2 linked regions of the Microterricola viridarii genome follow. The protein of the gene in region 1 interacts with the protein of each later gene in a pairwise test. Links are inferred from orthologs where the notes say so. Each region holds a gene or a part of one and is shown in the gene's direction. Other genes may lie near its edges. The genes, in order: nadE and dnaA.

Region 1 (3,135 bases):
TCTTGGCCTCGACCAGTGTGGCGTCCGCTTCCGGCGCCCCGGTGAGCAACACCCGGTAGAGCACCCCGGCCGCGAACGCGCCGAGCAGCATGTCGATGCCGAGCGCCACGCTCAGCCCCACGAGTGAGACGAGCACCAAGATCACGAGGCGCACCGCGAACTGGCCGCTGGTGTGCAGCGTCGCAGTGATCAGGGCGTGCATGCTCCGGCCGGCACCGATCGCCGCCAGCCAGATCGCGGCCCCCGTGATGAGCGCGAAACCGATGAGCACGATGGTGGCGTGCAGAGGAGTGGTTCCGGAGAGGAACAGCGTGATCGCGAGCAAGGGGCCGAACTCGCCGACGGCCCCGACCGCGGTCGTCGCGATCCCGAACGGGGTGCGCAGCTCACCGGCATCCCGCAGCACCGGCATGATCGTGCCGAGCGCCGTCGACGTCAGCGCGATGCCGATGAACACGCCCGCACCGACGGTGGGCGAGAACAGGATGCCGGCGGCGACCCCGACGGCGAGCGAGAGCAGCCAGCCGAGCCCAGCCCGCATCATGGGGCGGCCGGCGATGCGGGCGAAGTCGATCTCGTTGCCCGCGAGGAAGAACAGCATGGCCAGGCCGAAGTCGGCCAGCGTCTCGGTGAAGGGGCCCGGCTGCACCCAGCCGAGCAGCGACGGCCCGAGCAGGATGCCGAGGACGATCTCGAACACCACCAGGGGGATCTTGACGAATCGCCCGAGGCCCCGGCCGAGCAGAGGTGCGGCGACGGCGATCGCGGCAATCAGGATCAGCGAGGGGATTGAGATGTCCATTCGGCTCCTGCCTGCAGCGCTCGCACGGCGCGTTCTGCAGGCGATGATAGCGAAGCGCGCCTTCCGTGCGCAGCCCCGCGCGGCTCGCGCGGTAGATTCGACGCATGCACGCGCTTCAGTCTCAGATCATCGCCGAGCTCCACGTGAGCCCGAGCATCGACGCCGCCGCCGAGATCCGCCGGCGCATCGAATTCCTCACCGCATACCTGCGCCGCACCGGCGCGCGCGGTCTGGTGCTCGGCATCAGCGGCGGTCAGGACTCCACGCTCGCCGGCCGGCTGTGCCAGCTCGCCGTGGACGAGATGGCCGCGGATGGCGGGGACGCCCCGGTGTTCGTCGCCGTGCGCCTGCCCTACGGCGTGCAGCGCGACGAGGACGACGCCCAACTGGCGCTGGAGTTCATCCAGCCGGCGCAGACCGTCACCTTCAACATCAAGGGCGGCGTCGACGGTATCCAGGACGAGTACGCCCGCGCCCTCGGCGAGCCGATCAGCGATTTCAACAAGGGCAACGTCAAGGCCCGCATGCGCATGATCGCGCAGTACGCGATCGCCGGAGGGCACGGCTACCTGGTGGTCGGCACCGACCACGCCGCCGAGGCCGTCACCGGCTTCTTCACGAAGTACGGCGACGGCGGCACCGACCTGCTGCCGCTGGCCGGGCTGACCAAGCGGCAGGGGCGTGCGCTGCTCGAGCACCTCGGCGCGGCGGAGCGGCTCTACCTCAAGCCGCCGACGGCCGACCTGCTCGATGAGACCCCCGGCCAGACCGACGAGGCCAACCTCGGGCTCAGCTACACCGAGATCGATGACTATCTCGAGGGCAAGCAGGTGTCGGATGCCGCGGCGGCCGCGATCGAGGGCCGCTACCTGGCCAGCGAGCACAAGCGCCGCACGCCGGCATCCCTGTTCGACGAATGGTGGCGCTAACGCCCCAGAGCGCCCCGCGCGGGCGCGGCTACGCCTCGGGCGTTGCCGGTGACGACGGCGCCGGCGGGAACAGCGCCGGCGCAGCGTGCGACGGTGCGGCCTGCGTCGGTGCGGCCGGTGTCGGTGCTGCCTGCGTCGGCGAGACAGGGGCCGGTGCGGCCTGAGCCAGCGGGAACAGCGACGCGCTCTGCTGCGCGGGCATCGGCTCGGCCGCGGCGGGCTGGCGCAGCGCGTCCACGTCGGCGAGCAGTTTCTGGGTGTCGACGGGCTCGTTCGGCACCGGCGGCTGAGCGAACAGGGGCGAGTTGTACTGGGCCCGGTGCTGCTGGGCGACCCAGGCGTCCTGGTCGGCGAGCAGTGTGCGATCGCTCTCGGTGGTGGTGCTCTTCCACTGCTCGAGGTCGCTGGCGAAGGCCTTGCGGGCGCGGCTCGGCTTGGCCTGCCACTCGATCAGACGGTCGCGGAACTCGGTGACCGCCGGCTCCGACTGGTAGCCGAAGGTGGCCGACGCGCGCTTGAGCTCGTGCAGGCGGTGCGCCGCCCAGTCTGCTGCAACGCCCGAACCGCGGATCGGCAGCATCCGCACCTGGATGTCAGCCTGACCGACGGCCCGGTCCGAGAGCACCTGCTCCTGCGGGGTGAGCGAGTTCCACACCGAGGCCTCGACCGACGCGTCGACGAGGGCGGCGATCGCGGCGATTTTGATCTCGGTGTTGCGCTGGGCGATGACCCGCTTCATCGCGCCGCGGGCGATCCAGGCGGCGAGGAGGCCGGAGGCGAGGAGAGCGATCGCGATGACGGCGGCGGTGAAAAGCACCGGTTGCGCGTCCGCGGAGAAGAACCAGTCAGAGAAATCTGTCAACCACTGCATGTGCGGCACTCTACCGGCGTGCGGCGAGGCCGAGGGGGAGTCGTCCCGGCGCGCCTCAACTCGGGCTCCGGATGCGCCGATATCGAGCGTGGCCGGTCACCGGAAGCAGTCGGCGGCGGCCACCGCGGTGCCGAAATCGCCGAGTGTGCTGTGCCGCACACCGTCGGAGTGCAGCGCGCGTGCGGTGAAGCGTGGCTCGGCACCCGCATCCTGTGAACACAACTCGATCTGCCCGAGGATCGTGCCGCGCACGGATGCGACGCGCCAGAGGCCTCCGCGCACCGGGAGGAACTCCAGGCCGGCGACGCTGACGCCCAACGGTGTCGCGGGCGGACGAATCAGTGTGCTGGTGCTGTTGTGTGCCATGGTGCCCCTTCGCCTTCTGCCGTCGGTGTGCCGCGTCTGCGGTGTGATTCACACGGTAGACGGCAGCACCGACACGGCTATCTGGCGTGCGGTGCGGGGGCCAGGAGTGCAGCGGCGGCCAGCTCGGGGTCGACGATCTTCTCGGCTCGCGCGGTCTGCGCCAGCAC
Region 2 (3,252 bases), 1.6 Mb from region 1 along the record:
CGAGAAGGATCGTGGCCAGAAATCTGTTCACGATACGTTTTCTCGGCGCCGCGCGGCGCCAGGGTTCGCCGAACGCGCCAGCGAGGTGGCAAGTTCGCTTCTCATGGTCTCCCAGGAAGCGTCGGAACTCCCAGGCAGGGCGCGAATGACGACGTCGATGCCTGGGTGAACCTGGTCAAGCAGCTCAAAGCTCGCCGCCTTCAGTCGGCGCCGCACGCGGTTACGCTGCACGGCCCCGCCGACTGTCTTGGCGACGATAAAGCCAAAACGAGCGCCCCGGGCGCCAGAAGTCTGCACTTCGGAGCCGGAACGCACGTACGTCACAAGATGAGGTGTGACGTATCTCCGCCCCCTCCGAACGACGCCTTTATAGTCGTCGGCCGTTGTGATGCGGTTCGCCTTGGCAAGCACTGGGCTTGAATGAAGCCTGGGTGCTTAAGCGGAAAGCTCGACGCGACCCTTGCGGCGACGAGCGCCCAGGATGGCGCGGCCGGCGCGGGTACGCATGCGCAGGCGGAAACCGTGCACCTTGGCGCGACGACGGTTGTTCGGCTGGAACGTTCTCTTGCTCATTGTGTGTACTCCACGTGTTGGATCTCCACGAGCCTTGGAGTGGCCGGGAAAGAAATTTGGGCAGCCAGAAGGCTGGGGTCAACCTATTAAAACTACGGCCTGCGCAGGCTGTGGTCAAACCGGAAGCCCGTCCGACGCCGGATTCTCTACGGTATTCCCAGCTTGCGGGAGCGCCTGGGAGCGCCGCTCGGTGGACGATTTGGAGCAAGTCGTCCAAGAGATTAGCGTAAAGCACCGAGTTATCCCCAACAAGATGCGCGTAATTCCGGTAGTTTTGTCGGGGTTACACACAGGGGTGGATAACTCTGTGAGTACTTTTCACTTTCTCGGATGCGCCGCCTGCGGCATCCCGCAGTGCACCACTGCACTGCGACACCGAGAGGGGCATCTAGCGCCGAAGAGTCACCGAGCAAGTGTGGAGAAACAATGGCCGACGTCGAACAGCCGATCGAGAACACCTGGGCCGCGGTACTCGCGGGTCTCTCCGCCGACAGCACAATCACGCCCATGCTCTACGGATTCCTCAATCTGGTCGAGCCCAAGGGCATCGCCGCGGGCACCTTCTATCTGGAGGTGCCCAACGACTTCACCGCGAGCATGCTGAACCAGCGCATGCGCACCTCGTTGCTCGCCGCGATGAGCGCCATCGGCACGCCGGCGATCGCCAACTTCTACGTGGTCGTCAACCCCGAGCTCGAGAGCGAGGTGGCTACCCAGCAGGCTTTCGAGACGCAGGAGGCAGGAACCCTCGCCGCGGCCGCGATGCCGGCCCACCTGGCCGCACCTCCGCTGGTGCAGCCGCAGGCGAATGTCGTCGAGACGCCGGCGGCGCCGCAGTCCGTGTTCGAACACAGCTCGCCGGAGCAGTCCAATGACACCCGGCTGAACCCGAAGTACAGCTTCGACAACTTCGTCATCGGGCAGTCCAACCGTTTCGCCCACGCCGCGGCCGTCGCCGTCGCCGAGGCTCCCGCGAAGGCGTACAACCCGCTCTTCATCTATGGGGACTCCGGGCTGGGCAAGACCCACCTCCTGCACGCCATCGGCCACTACGCGATGAGCCTGTACCCGGGTGTGCGCGTGCGCTACGTCAGCTCCGAGGAGTTCACGAACGACTTCATCAACTCGATCGCCAACAACCGCGGCGCCGTCTTCCAGTCCCGCTACCGCAACATCGACATCCTGCTGATCGACGACATCCAGTTCCTGCAGGGGAAGGCCGAGACCCAGGAGGCCTTCTTCCACACCTTCAACACACTGCACGACCACAACAAGCAGGTGGTCATCACCAGCGACCTGCCGCCCAAGGCGCTCACCGGCTTCGAGGACCGCATGCGCAGCCGCTTCGAGTGGGGCCTCATCACCGACGTCCAGGTGCCCGACCTGGAGACGCGCATCGCCATTCTGCGCAAGAAGGCGCAGTCCGAGCGGATGCAGGCGCCCGACGACATCCTCGAGTTCATCGCGACCAAGGTCTCCTCGAACATCCGTGAGCTGGAGGGAACGCTGATCCGCGTGACCGCGTTCGCCAGCCTCAACCGCACGCCCGTCGACATGAACCTGGTGCAGACGGTGCTCAAGGACCTGATCACGCTCGACGAGGACAACGTCATCGCGCCGGCCGACATCATCACGAACACGGCCGACTACTTCAAGCTCACCGTCGACGACCTCTACGGCTCGAGCCGCTCACAGGCCGTCGCCACGGCCCGGCAGATCGCCATGTACCTCTGCCGTGAGCTGACGAACCTCTCCCTGCCCAAGATCGGCCAGCTCTTCGGCAACCGCGACCACACCACGGTGATGTACGCGAACAAGAAGATCAGCGAGCTCATGAAGGAGCGTCGCTCGATCTACAACCAGGTCACCGAGCTCACCAACCGAATCAAGCAGAACCACCGCTACAAGTAGGGTCTTGCGCTCGCCACGCCCGGGCCGCCAGAATATTCCACTACTCACATGTTGGGGATAACTTGTGGATAGTTAATGAGCAACTCCCGAGAAGCTGTTGAAGAATGCCGTGTTCTTGTGGGTTTGGGCCTCGTGGCACTCGGCGCAGAGCATCCACAAGGTCGTTAACGCTCACACAAGTTCAACAGGCGGGACCCGCCTAGTTCGCTGTGTATACATCGAATTAACATAGTTATCCACAGTTTCCACAGCCGTTAAGACCGTTAAAGAATTCTTAAAGAGATCTCTGATGCGACAACCTTGTGGACGGACAGGCCGCCCAGGTGTCCAAACGAATGACAAGAAACCCACGCCGTAATGGCAGGGGTTAGCATGGAGCCCAGTCCGACAGCCCCGCTGTCAGACGTAGACGACCAGCAGCGAACAGGAGCGCCTTCGTGAAGTTTCAGGCCAACCGGGATGTGTTCAGCGAGGCGGTTTCCTTCGCCGTCAAACTCCTCCCGCAGCGCACAACGCTGCCCATCCTGAGCGGCGTGCTCATTCAGGCCACCGAGACCGGGCTGATCCTGTCCTCGTTCGACTACGAGGTGTCGGCCCAGACCGAGATTGCGGCCGACGTCGAGGAGACGGGGACCGTCCTGGTCTCCGGCCGCCTCCTGGCCGAGATCGCCAGCCGACTCCCGAACGCTCCCGTGCGCTTCAGCACGGAGGAAAGCCGCATTGTCGTCAGCAGCGGCTCCGCCAGCTTCACCCTGCTCTCCATGCCGG

The links.
Region 2: the proteins of nadE (region 1) and dnaA interact in binary tests that used the Escherichia coli proteins (3 or more experiments, as listed by UniProt). The link is inferred for Microterricola viridarii from one-to-one orthologs.

What each region holds. Positions count from the first base shown.
Region 1 is NZ_LT629742.1:1,916,036-1,919,170, forward strand. What follows is about bases 1-2,818. They hold nadE (ammonia-dependent NAD(+) synthetase), read left to right. Parts: upstream 1-906; coding sequence 907-1,731; downstream 1,732-2,818. Other genes in these bases: BLT62_RS08705 (cation:proton antiporter), read right to left, coding at 1-802; BLT62_RS08715 (hypothetical protein), read right to left, coding at 1,760-2,602; BLT62_RS08720 (hypothetical protein), read right to left, coding at 2,699-2,818. Outside these bases: more of BLT62_RS08720, read right to left, coding at 2,819-2,968; BLT62_RS08725 (DMT family transporter), read right to left, coding at 3,046-3,135. UniProt on the Escherichia coli protein: Catalyzes the ATP-dependent amidation of deamido-NAD to form NAD. Uses ammonia as a nitrogen source.
Region 2 is NZ_LT629742.1:281,795-285,046, reverse strand. Bases 307-3,241 are described here. They hold dnaA (chromosomal replication initiator protein DnaA), read left to right. Parts: upstream 307-999; coding sequence 1,000-2,484; downstream 2,485-3,241. Other genes in these bases: dnaN (DNA polymerase III subunit beta), read left to right, coding at 2,922-3,241; rpmH (50S ribosomal protein L34), read right to left, coding at 436-573; rnpA (ribonuclease P protein component), read right to left, coding at 307-411. Outside these bases: membrane protein insertion efficiency factor YidD, read right to left, coding at 1-31; more of rnpA, read right to left, coding at 28-306; more of dnaN, read left to right, coding at 3,242-3,252. UniProt on the Escherichia coli protein: Plays an essential in the initiation and regulation of chromosomal replication. Binds in an ATP-dependent fashion to the origin of replication (oriC) to initiate formation of the DNA replication initiation complex once per cell cycle.